Regions from separate parts of the Janthinobacterium sp. FT14W genome, predicted to be linked through region 2. Evidence: predicted binding sites of a transcription regulator. Region 2 holds the regulator's gene; each other region holds the start of a gene.
What was found. Region 2 encodes FNR, which switches genes on or off when oxygen is low (the NO sensors DNR and NnrR bind a similar motif). Its sites were predicted from a motif close to TTGATNNNNATCAA; they were not measured.
Positions count from the first base shown of each region.

Region 1: GCN74_RS26980 (universal stress protein) is a predicted target of FNR. The motif match lies at 1,699-1,712, and genes of this name have one in related genera.
Region 3: GCN74_RS12140 (universal stress protein) is a predicted target of FNR. The motif match lies at 2,478-2,491, and genes of this name have one in related genera.

Region 1 covers NZ_WFLL01000073.1:9,128-13,291, reverse strand. The annotation lists gene GCN74_RS26985 (cation-translocating P-type ATPase) at 1-1,566, opposite strand, end outside; gene GCN74_RS26980 (universal stress protein) at 1,769-2,551, shown strand; gene fabI (enoyl-ACP reductase FabI) at 2,561-3,361, shown strand; gene GCN74_RS26970 (bifunctional enoyl-CoA hydratase/phosphate acetyltransferase) at 3,358-4,164, shown strand, end outside.
Region 2 covers NZ_WFLL01000032.1:19,913-24,076, forward strand. The annotation lists gene ccoG (cytochrome c oxidase accessory protein CcoG) at 1-1,358, shown strand, start outside; gene GCN74_RS19965 (FixH family protein) at 1,413-1,937, shown strand; gene fnr (fumarate/nitrate reduction transcriptional regulator Fnr) at 1,941-2,699, opposite strand; gene GCN74_RS19975 (response regulator) at 2,940-4,164, shown strand, end outside.
Region 3 covers NZ_WFLL01000014.1:95,094-99,257, reverse strand. The annotation lists gene GCN74_RS12150 (Crp/Fnr family transcriptional regulator) at 1-786, opposite strand, end outside; gene GCN74_RS12145 (response regulator transcription factor) at 1,128-1,772, opposite strand; gene GCN74_RS12140 (universal stress protein) at 1,929-2,396, opposite strand; gene GCN74_RS12135 (protein phosphatase CheZ) at 2,862-3,725, shown strand; gene GCN74_RS12130 (chemotaxis protein CheA) at 3,725-4,164, shown strand, end outside.

The DNA.
Region 1 (4,164 bases), on a different contig from region 2:
TGGCGCGCCCTGCGTGGGGATGCCGGCCTGGCGCGCGATCGACAGCGCCGTGGCAGGATGGTCGCCCGTGATCATCACCACGCGCAGGCCGGCCTCGCGGCACTGCGCCACCGCCGCCGGCACTTCGGGGCGCACGGGGTCTTCCAGCGCCAGCAGGCCGAGAAAGGCAAAATCGAAATCATGCTGGTCCGACGGCAGGGGCGGCGCGGCGAAGGCGGCACAGGCGACGCCGATCACGCGCAAGCCGCTGGCCGCCATGGCCGCCACCTGCGCCACGAGGCGCGCGCCGTGCGCGGGCGCCAGGTGGCACAGGTCCATGATGGCTTCCGGCGCGCCCTTGGCGGCGATCACGTAGTCTTGCCGGCTGGGCGAGCGCCACACGCGCGACATGGCCAGCATCTGGCGCGACAGCGGATAATCGTCGATCAGCATCCAGTCGCCATGCAGGTGTTCCGTGTTCGCCAGCAGGCGCGCGCCGGCCGTGCCGATGGCCGCCTCCATGGGATCGAAGGCCTGCCGGTGGCTGGCCAGCACGGCATATTCGAGCAGGCCGTGCAGCGCTTCCGGCAAGGGCGGTTCCGGCGCCTGGCCGCACGCGTACGCGGCCTCCTCCGTCCACAGCCTGCGCAGCTGCATGCGGTTGCTGGTCAGGGTGCCCGTCTTGTCGACGCACAGCACCGTCGTCGCCCCCAGCAGTTCGATGGCCGGCATGCTGCGCGCCAGCACGTGCTCGCGCCCCAGGCGCCAGGCGCCCAGTCCCAGGAACAGCGTCAGGATCACCGGCAATTCCTCGGGCAGCAGGGCCATGGCCAGGGTCAGCCCGGCCAGCAAACCGCGCAGCGCGTCACCGCGCAGCCACCAGTAGGCCAGGCCGAGCGCCACCGCCAGGCCCAGCGCGCCGATGGCGACAGCGCGCACGACGCGCCGGGTTTCCTGCTGAACCGGCGTCAGCTCCCCGCCCTGCGCGGCCAGCGCGGCGCCGATGCGGCCCAACGCGCTGTGCTGGCCGGTGGCCGTCACGCTGCCGCTGGCCGTGCCCTGCGTGATCAGGGTACCCGCGTACACGCAGCCCGGCACCAGCTTCATGACCGGCACCGACTCGCCCGTCAGCATCGATTCATCGGCCATCAGGTTCGACGCCCTCAGCAGGGCGATGTCGGCCGGCACACGGTCGCCTTCGGCCAGCAGGACCAGGTCGCCGCGCACCAGTTCGCGCCCGGCGATGCGCACCTGGCGGCCGTCGCGGATCACCAGCGCGCGCGGGCTGGACAGGTCGCGCAAGGCGGACAGCGAACGTTCCGTGCGCTGCCGCTGGACATAGCTGATGCCGATCACGAGCACCACGAAGCCCAGCAGCATGGCCGCTTCCTGGCGGTCGCCCAGCAGCATGTAGATGGCACCGCAGGCCAGCAGCAGCAAGAACATCGGCTCGCGGACGATCTCGGCCAGCAGGCGCCAGTACCCCAGCGGGCGCGCCGCCGGCAGTTCGTTCGCACCATCGGCGGCAAGGCGCGCCGCCGCCTCGGCGGTCGTCCATCCGCTGGACTGCGGGCGCTGAGGGGGCATGGTCGTCCTCCTGTCAAGGGCATGCCTACATCAGGGCATACGGCTGGCGCAAGGCTAACATGAATTGCCGCCGCAGCGCACCCTGCGCCCGGCCCCGAGCGCCCAATGATTGTCCCGCCAATCGCCGCACACATGATGTAGATCAGATGCGGGGGGCGGGCGCCTTGCTACGCTGGCAGTCATTCATTGGAAGGGAGCAGCCATGTACAAGACGATCGTGGTGCACGTGGACGGCGCGCCGCAAGCGCGCGAGCGCATCGCGCTGGCAGGGCTGGTCGCCCAGGGCCAGCAGGCCCATCTGGTCGGCGCCGCGACTGCGCCACCGGGTCCACCCGAGGCCAGGCGCCCCGCGCAGGAAGCGCTGGAACGCTTCGAGACGCAGGCGCGCGGCATCGACGTCTCGTATGAAACCCGTCTGGGCGAGCAGGAGGCTGCGGCGAACCTGGCACTGCAGGCGCGCTATGCCGACCTGGTCGTGCTCAGCCAGAGCAAGCCGGACAGCGGCATGGCGCAGCAGCCTGCGCCGCTGCCCGAACAAGTCGCGCTGCAGGCGGGCCGGCCCGTGCTGATCCTGCCGCACATCGGCACTTTTGCCCACCTGGACCGGCATGCGTTGGTGGCCTGGGACGGCAGCCGCGCCGCCACGCGCGCCATCGGCGATGCGCTGCCGCTGCTGCGCGCCAGCAAGCTCGTCACCGTCGCCGTCTTCAATCCGGAGCGCGAACATGGCGTGCACGGCGCCCAGCCCGGCGCCGACATCGCGCTGTACCTGGCGCGCCACGGCATCCAGGTGGCAGTGCAGCGGCAAACCACCTCGCCCGAGCAGCCGGTGGGCGAGGCATTGCTGTCCCTGGCGGCAAATCTGCAGGCCGACCTGTTCGTCATGGGAGCGTATGGCCATGCGCGCTGGAACGAAATCCTGCTGGGCGGCGTCACGCGCACCCTGCTGCGCGCCATGACCTTGCCCGTGCTGATGTCGCACTAGGCGGCACATATGCCGGCCACTTCCGCCATGTCCGGCACGCCATTTTCCCTGCAGGGCAAGCGCGGCCTGATCCTCGGCCTGGCCAATGCGCACAGCATCGCGTATGGCTGCGCCTGCAGTACCCAGGCGCTGGGCGCCAGCCTGGTGCTATCGTGCGCGGACGAACGCGCCCTGCCCTACGCCCGCCCGCCTGCCCACAGCCTGAACATCCCCCTGCTGACCTGCGACGTGCAGCAGGACGGTGCGCTGGCGCAACTGGTGCACGCCGCGGTGGCTCGCCTGGGCGGTCTCGATTTCGTCATCCATTCCATCGCCTGGGCGCCCCTGGCCGACCTGCACGGGCGTGTCACGGACAGCAGCGTGGACGGCTTCCTGCGCGCCATGGATATCTCCTGCCATTCGTTCGCGCGGCTGGCCCGGCTATGCGAGGCGCACATGCCCGCTGGCGGCAGCCTGCTGACCATGAGCTACCTGGGCGCGGAAATACCCATGCCACAATACGGCCTCATGGGTCCCGTGAAGGCGGCGCTTGAATCGATGGTGCGCTACCTGGCCTGCGAACTGGGGCCGCGCAACATCCGCGTGCACGCGCTCTCGCCCGGCCCTGTGCCGACCCGCGCCGCGTCCGGCCTCAAGGATTTTGATGCACTGCTGGAGCGTACCCGCCGCGATGCCCCGCTGCGGCGGCTCGTCACGCTGGCCGAGATCGGCCAGTTGGCCGCCTTCCTGGCCAGCAACGCCGCATCGGGCATGAGCGGCCAGACCATCTATGTCGATGGCGGCTACCATGCCGTGGCGGGCCGGACATGATCGATGCGCCGCCATCCGCGTTGCCGGACCTCCTCGTCAACGTTCCGTACGACGCGCTGCGAGTGGGCCAGACGGCCGAACAGAGCCGCACCCTGGGCCGTGACGACATCGCCGCGTTCGCCGCCGTGTCCGGCGATGTCAACCCGGCCCACCTCGATCCCGCCTATGCGGAAACGACGCGCTTTCATGGCGTGGTCGCACACGGCATGTGGGGCGCGGCCCTCATTTCGCGCCTGCTGGGTACGTGCTTGCCCGGTCCCGGCACCATTTACCTGGGACAGACACTGCGTTTCCTGCGGCCCGTGCGCATCGGCGATACCTTGCGCGTGCACGCCTGCGTACTGTCGAAAGAGGACGGCAAGCGGCGCGTCGAGCTGCAGTGCGAAATACGCAACCAGACGGGCGCCCTGGTACTGGACGGCATCGCCAGCGTGATCGCCCCGGCGGTGCGCGTGAGCCTGCCACGCACCCATCTGCCGCAGCTGTACCTGTTCGACAGCGCGGCGCGCTTTAGCGCCCTGCTGGCGCACGCTGCCGGCCTGGCGCCCTTGCGCTGCGCCGTCGTCCACCCCTGCGACGCCATGGCCCTCGAAGGCGCGCTCGACGCAGCCGCGCGCGGCCTGATCCTCCCGGTACTGGTGGCGCCAGCGGCACGCCTGCGCGCCGCGGCCGCCGCATGCGGACGCTCGCTCGACGGCATCGTCAGCGTGGAGGTGGCGCACAGCAGCGCCGCAGCCGAGCAAGCCGCGGCCATGGCCGCCGCCGGCGAGGTAGCGCTGCTGATGCAGGGCAGCTTGCCGCTG
Region 2 (4,164 bases):
ATGCGGCCCGCGAGCAAATCTACCCTCGCGAGGCCAAAGGACGCTACGCTACCTGGCGATGGGTATGCGTATGGCTTACCCAGCTCGCGTTCTACGGCTTGCCGTGGTTGACCTGGAATGGCAGGCAAGCCCTGCTGTTCGATTTGACCACGCGCAAGTTCTACATTTTCGGCGTCGTGCTGTGGCCCCAGGATTTCATCTACCTGGCGGCCCTGCTGATCATCTGTGCGTATTTGTTGTTCCTCGTCACGGCCATTGCCGGGCGGGTGTGGTGCGGCTTTTCCTGCCCGCAAACGGTATACACGGAAATCTTCCTGTGGGTGGAACGCAAGATCGAGGGCACGCGCAGCGCGCGCATGGCCCTCGACAAGCAGGGCCCGTCCTTGCGCAAGACGGCCAAGAAGACGGCCAAGCACCTGGTGTGGGGCGCCATCGCCCTGTGGACGGGCTTTACCTTTGTCGGCTACTTCACGCCGATCAAGGAACTGGCGCAGGCGGTGACCACCCTGAACTTCGGTCCCTGGGAATGGTTCTGGGTCTTGTTCTACAGCCTGGCAACCTACGGCAACGCGGGCTGGCTGCGCGAGCAGGTGTGCAAATACATGTGCCCCTACGCGCGTTTCCAGAGCGCCATGTTCGACCAGGACACGCTGATCATCACCTACGATGCCAAGCGGGGCGAACCCCGTGGCGCCATGAGCAAGAAGGCCGGCAACAACGACAAGCTGGGCGACTGCATCGACTGCACCCTGTGCGTGCAGGTGTGTCCGACCGGCATCGATATCCGCAACGGCCTGCAGTATGAATGCATCGGCTGCGCCGCCTGCGTCGATGCCTGCAACAGCGTGATGGACAAGGTCGACCGGCCACGGGGACTGGTACGCTACAGTACCGACCATGCGATGGAAAACAACTTCAATTCGAAGCAGATACGCCAGCGCGCCATGCGCCCGCGCGTCCTGATCTACACTTCCATCCTGGCCCTGATCATCATCGCCGTATGTACCTCGCTGGCCCTGCGCACGCCATTGAAAATGGACGTGATCCGCGACCGCGGTTCGATGGGACGCGAAGTGGAAGACGGCATGATCGAGAACGTCTACCGGCTGCAGATCATGAACACCTCGGAGCAAAGCCAGCATTTTAAAATCAGCGTATCCGGCTTGCCGGGCCTGACCTTGCTGACGCGCGATGAAGTGACCCTGCAGCCGACGGAAACCCTGGGCTGGCCCATCCGCCTGCGCGCGCCGCACGGCGTGGGCGAGAAGGGCTCGAACAAGATTGCGATCGAGCTGCAATCGCTGGACGACCCATCGCTGCACGTGCGTGAAAGCGCGGTCTTCATCGTGCCGCGCTAATGCAGGAAGGCCAATCCCCGCATGGGGATTGGCCGCTTAAACAGGAGAAATATCATGTCCGACAGCCTCAAGCTGCAAGCCCCCGTGGCGCCGTGGTACAAGCATCGCTGGCCATGGCTGCTGATGATCGGCCCCGGCCTGTCCGTCGTCGTCGGCAGCACCATGGGCTATATCGCGTTTACGCAGCCCGACGCGCTGGTGGTGGGCGATTATTACAAGCAGGGCAAGGCGATCAACCAGGACTTGCGGCGCGATACGGTCGCCAGCGACCTGGCCATGTCAAGCAAGCTATCGTACGACGTGGCGGCAGCGCGCCTCAGCGGTTCCGTGCACAGCTTCGGCAAGGCGTATCGGGCGCCGCTGCAGCTGCACCTGGCGCACGCGACCCAGCCGGAAAAAGACATCAAGCTGCTGCTGCAGCCTGATGCGGCCGGCAACTTTTCGGTGGCGCTGCCCATGCTCGAGCGCAGCCGCTGGCAGGTGCTGGTGGAAAACGACAAACGCGAATGGCGCCTGTCCGGCATCTGGACCTGGCCCCTGCAGCGCAGCATCGCGCTGCAGGCGGATGAAGAGCTGTAAATCTTACTTGCAGTTGTCCGTGCCGGCCGTAATGGCCTTCAGCTTGGCCGGCTGCAGGATCTCGATCTCGCGGTTCGAGACGCGCAGCCAGCCTTCCTTCTTGAATTTCGACAATAAGCGGCTGACGCTCTCGATGGTCAGGCCCAGGTAGTTGCCGATTTCCTCGCGCGACATGCGCAGCTGGAAATTGCTGCCCGAATAGCCGCGTGCCTCGTAGCGCGACGCCAGGTTGACGATGAAGGCGGCAAAGCGCTGGGTCGCCTGCATATTGCCCAGCAACAGCATGACGCTTTGCTCGCGCGTGATTTCCTGGCTCATCATGCGGTGGAAATGGCGCAGCAGGGTCGGCATATTGCCCAGCAATTGTTCCAGGCTTGAAAACGGAATTTCACACACTTCGCTGTCTTCCAGCGCCACGGCATTACAGTGGTGGCGGTCGGCGCTGATGGCGTCCATGCCCAGCAGTTCGCCAGCCATCTGGAAACCCGTCACCTGCTCTTCGCCGCCCGGATTGATCTGGTAGGTCTTGAAGTGCCCCAGGCGGATCGCATACAGGTTCTGGAACGAGTCGCCGATGCGGAACAGCGAGGCGCCGCGCGCGATCTTGCGGCGGCGACCGATGATCTGGTCCAGCCGGTCCATATCACCCACATCCAGGCCCATCGGCAGGCACAATTGATGCATGCTGCAGGTCGAGCATCGCGCACGCAACGCCTCCACGTTCACTGTGGGCAAGGTTGGAGTGAGTAACGCTTCAGTCATGTCGGTACCTTTTAGAAAATGCAACAACAAGTTTACTGCATACAGGGTTGCCGTGTGCCAATTTCACGGTAATTTCGGCGAATAAACGACGTCCAGCCTTTAATTATATGGCAACATCGTCAAAAGCCCGTATGGGGCAAGGCAATTTGCGCAGCGGCGCTTGCCAAGCTCGGGCATTGATAGGAAAATTCCTGACAGCATTATCTGCCGCCTGTGCCGCCCGGTACTGAAAAGGAAATCATGAAGCCTCTCGGCATCAAAGCAAAAGTCGCGCTGGCCACCAGCCTGACCTCGATCGCCATGATCGCGCTCGTCACCATGATCCAGGTGCAGCACATGCGCGCCGACTTCACCAAAGTACTGCTGAGCCAGCAGTCTTCCCTGATCAGCCGCACCGCTGCCGAGCTCGACGACAAGCTGGCCATGCTGCTGCAGATCGTCACCCTGACGGCCCGGCAGCAGCCGCCGGAATTGATCGCCCAGCCCGCCAAGCTGCGCGAATACTATGCGCGCCGCTCGATGCTGGTGCTGTTCGACGACGTGCTGGTGCTCGACGCGCAAGGCGCCGTCGTGGCCGACATGCCGCTGGTGACAGGACGCGCCGGCATCAACGTCGCCGAACGCGAGTATTTCCAGACCGTCCTGCGCACGCGCCAGCCCATGATCACCGAACCGATGCTGGGCAAATCGAGCGGCATGCCCATCGTGCAGATGGTGGCGCCCGTGCTGGCTGCCGATGGCCAGGTGGCTGGCGTGGTGATCGGCGTGCTGCGCCTGTACAAGGACAACCTGCTGGGGCGCCTGCGCACGGAAAAGATCGGCAAGAGCGGCTATTACTTCATCCTCACGCGCGGCGACGTGCCGCGCTACGTGCTGCATCCCGATACCAGCCGCTTGCTGCAGCCGCGCAAGCCGAATGCCAACCTGACGACCACGCAGCTGCTGAAGGAAGACGGCGAAGGCAGCATGGTCAGCACCAACAGCCGCGGCGTCACGGCCGTCAACAGCTTCAAGCGCCTGAAGTCCGTGAACTGGCTGCTGGCCGCCTCGCTGCCCGTCGAAGACGCCTTCGAACCGTTCGATGGCGTGCTGTACCGTCTGGTGCTGTGGAGCATCCTCGCCTCGCTGCTGGCCGCTGCCGTTCTGGGCTGGGTGACCGTGCGCCTGCTGTCGCCGCTGGTGCGCCTGCGCGACACCCTGCTGGCCCTGCGTAGCAGCGGCAGCCGTTTTACACCCGTGCCGGTGCAGCAGCGCGACGAGATCGGCGAACTGACGGAAGCGTTCAACGGCCTGATGAGCGAACGCGACCGCCTGCAGCAGGAACTCGAAGCGCGCGCGGCAGAGCTGGAGCGGGAGCGCGACCGGGCCGAGGCGGCCAACCGCGCGAAGAGCGACTTCGTGGCCAACATGAGCCATGAAATCCGCACGCCCCTCAATGCCGTGCTGGGCATGGTGTATTTGCTGG
Region 3 (4,164 bases), on a different contig from region 2:
TTGCGCCGCGGCGGCCGTTGCGGTGGTGTCGGCCTTCAGCTTGGCGGCGGCCAGCTGCTTGGCGCGCGAGCGCGAGGGCGGCAGGCGGCGCAGGGTTTTCAGGGCGTCCGGATCCTTGATGCCGATCGTGCGCTGGTCGACCGTGATCAGGCCGATCTCATTGAAGGCGGACAGGGTGCGGCTGACCGTTTCCAGGGTCAGGCCCAGGTAGCTGCCGATTTCATGGCGCGTCATGCGCAGGTTGAACAGCTTGCTCGAATAGCCCATCTGCGCAAAGCGGTCGGCCAGCGAGACGAGGAAGCGGGCCACGCGGGCTTCGGCGCTGAGGGCGCCCAGCATGCCGATCATGGCTTGCTCGCGCACCAGTTCACGGCTCATCACGCCGTACATGACGTTTTCCAGTTCCAGGTGGACACGGCCCAGTGCCGTCAGCTTCTTGAACGGCAGCAGGATCAGGTCGCAGTCGGACAGGGCCACCGCTTCGGACGAGTAATGGCGCGAGTGGATGCCGTCGACGCCCAGCATGTCGCCCTTCATGGGAAAGCTGAGCACCTGTTCATTGCCGAATTCATCGATGAGCACGGTTTTCAGGAAGCCCGAATTGACGATGTACAGGGTGTCGAACGGCTGGCCGATCGTATGCACGCGCTGGCCTGTCTTGAACTGCACGTGCTGGAACAGCAGTTCGTCGGCGGCGATGGTGCAGGCACTGGAGATATGCAGCAGGTCGCACACCTCCTTCAGGTTCGACCAGAGCCGCCCCTGGCGCTGGCGCCCCGCTTCCATCGGAGACGAGGGGGCCAGCGATGGTGCTGCAGGGCGGGTTTCAGGCGTTTGCGTGGACAGCATGTTCATCTCCTGGTGACAGGTAGTTCAGAGTTGAATGACGGAGTGCGCAAGGCGGCGGGGCGGCAAAGGGCCGGCGGCGCGCGTCCTGGCAGGTAATGCTCAATTCGCTGAAGACTTGCTGTGTGATGAAGTAACTTCCCAGCAACTTGATTACTGGTTTCAGTATGCCAACAATCGTATGCAATTAATATCAGCAGTGGCTGAATATGGCAGTAGGAGCTGTGGTAGCTGAAGTAGGATTGTTCCTACTGTCGGCGCGCGGGCGCGCGCCGCCGGTTTCACGTCTTGAAGGGGGAGAGCAGGCGGTGCGCTACGGCGTACTGGACCATTTCCGACAGCGAACTCATGCCCATCTTTTGCATGATGCGCGTCTTGTGCGTGCTGACCGTTTTCACGCTCAGGTGCAGGTTGTTGGCAATTTCCGTGATCGACTTGCCTGCCACCAGCAGGGAAAAGACTTCGAATTCGCGGTCCGACAGCTGTTTGTGCAGCAGGCTTTCATTCGGCATCATGATGTTGAGCACGAGTTGCTCGGCCACCTCGGCGCTGATGTAAGGGCGTCCCGACGCCACCTTGTGGATGGCGCCCACCAGCTGGGTGCCCGCGCTTTCCTTGGTCAGGTAGCCTTGCGCGCCCGCGCGGATGGCGCGCACCGCATATTGCTCTTCCTCGTGCATGGTGAGGATCAGGATGGCCAGCTTGGGCGCCTCGCTGCGGATTTGCCGGATCAGGTCGACGCCGCTGCGCCCCGGCATCGACAGGTCGAGCAGCAACAGGTCGAAGCCGCCCTGGCGCACGTGGTTGAGCACTTCAAAACCGTCGATGGCTTCGCCCACGATGTCGATGTCCGGCGCGCCGTCGAGGATGCGCTTCAATCCTTCCCGCATGATGGTGTGGTCGTCGGCAATCACAATACGTATCATAGGCGCGCAATCTGGAGGCGTGTAATCTGCTGTGTCCGTTACCGGACAATTAAATGTTAAAAAACGGGAAACGTTGTCATTTTAACTGAAATGGCCGCACGTTTGCCTTTTTGCTGTACCTGCCGGTAACAGCGGCCCCCGTGGCCATGTGACCGTTTATTTCGGTGCGGGTTCCTTGATCAGCCTGTGCACGAGCACCGGCAGTTTCGAGTGCGACAGCACCTTGTTGGTCACGCTACCCAGCAGCAACTGCCCCCAGCCGCTGCGGCCATGCGAGCCCATGAAAATCAGGTCGCATTGCTGCAATTGCGCCACTTCCACGATTTTCAGGGCCGGGCTGTCGGAAAAGGCCGTCAGGCCCGTCGCCACCAGGCCCCGCTTGGCGGCCGCGTCGAGGATGGGCTGCCAGTGGTCGGCGCCCGCCTTGCGCATGGCGATGCGGTATTCCTCCTCGCTGGGATAGCTCGGCGGAATGATTTCGATGTACACCGGGTATTGGTATTCGGGCGCCACGTACACGGCAAGGATGTCGGCGTGCATCTGCTCGGCAAAGGCAACGCCGGCACAGGCCGTCAAGTTGGAGACGGTGGAGCCGTCCGTGGCGATCAGAATTTTCTTATACATGGCAGGTCCTTTGGCGGTGACTCAGCGCGCGCAACGCCTCTTATTGTAGACGCGGCGGCAGCATTGTATTCATGTAAAGACTTGATAATTATCAATACTACTGCACCTTCAGTATAGACAACATTGGCAGAAAGATCGTGTTTGGCTGCGCGGAGTCCGCCTGGCGCCGTTGCGCAGGCGCCCGGGCACAGGATTTCTTGTGCGGCGCGTGGTCTTGCACGCACGCCAATGGTAGTATTTCAAAATACAACAGCAGGAACACTTATTTCCTGGTGGAAAAGCTCTTGCGGGCCAGCTTTGCACCAGGAAGCGCGTTTTGAGATTTACCAACAGGGCGGCGCCCTGCTACACTCGCACCATCGCAGCGGTATTGCCTCAAATCATCTTAATCGAGAAATTGTGGGTATCAGTCTGTAAAACGCACAGTTCAGGCGGAATTTTGACAAATTATGGAGAAGCAGGGATATGACCAACGCCGCTGATGATTTCGATGCATTATTCGATGAAGTATCTGCGCAAAGCGCGGCCGCTCCCCAGCCCGCGCCGGCCGCCGCGCCCGCAGCCGTGATCGCGGATGACGATTTTGACGCGCTGTTCGATGCGGTCTCGGCCAGCGCCGCCGTGCCGGCAGCCGCCGCGGCGCCAGTCGCCGCCGCGCCAGCCGCGCCGGAAGCAGCGCCCGCCGCCGCAGGCGCGCCGGACGAAGCGGCCGATCCCGTCGACCAGTCCGACAAGCCCATGTTCGAGCGCCTGGGCGGCATCGTGCGCCTGCTGCACGATTCGCTGCGCGAACTGGGCTACGACAAGGCGCTGACGGAAGCGTCGTCGCAGATCGTCGACGCCCAGGACCGCCTGGAATATGTCGCCACCCTGACGGAGCAGGCCGCCAACAAGGTCCTGAATACGCTCGACGAAGGCATGCCGGCGCAGGACGTGCTGTCGAAGAAGGCGAAGGACATGGACGGCCGCTGGACGGCGCTGTTCGATGGCAAGCTGAGCCTGGAAGAATTCAAGGCCCTGGCCGGCGATTCGCGCCAGTTCGCGCAAGCCGTTGCGGAAGCGACGGAAGCGGAAAAAGCGCGCTTGCTGGAAATCATGATGGCGCAGGACTTCCAGGACATCACGGGCCAGCTGATCAAAAAAGTGGTCAACATCACCAAGACGGTGGAGCACGAGCTTGCCCAGTTGCTGCGCGACAACGCGCCGGCCGAAGTGCGCGAGAAACTCGCACAGAAGCAGGACGCGCCGCTGATGCAGGGCCCGTCCGTGCCGTCGGTGGCGTTGGACCAGGATAATGTAGACGACCTTCTTGCGGATTTGGGATTCTAATGGACGATATGCTCAAGGATTTCGTCGTTGAGGCGATGGATCTTGCGGTTAATGTTGAAGAGCACTTATTGCGCCTCGAGCGTGATCCGGACAACAAGGAAACACTGAATGCCGTGTTTCGTTCCTTCCACACCATCAAGGGCGGCGCCGGCTTCATGGGCTTGCCCGCGCTGGTGGCGGCCTGCCATCTGACGGAAAACCTGTTCGACGCCTTGCGCACGGGCGCCGCGCCGGTGACCCCGATCGCCATCGAGGCGGCGCTGCAGGCGTCCGGCTTCGTGGCCGACCAGCTGACGGAGCTGGCCAATGGCGCCGCGCCGGAAAGCTTGCCGGCCATGCCGGAAGAGCTGGAACACATCCTGACGAACGCCATCGAAGGCAAGGGCATGGACGCGCCTGCGCCTGCCGCCGCCGTGGCGGAAGTGGCCGTGGCCGTTGC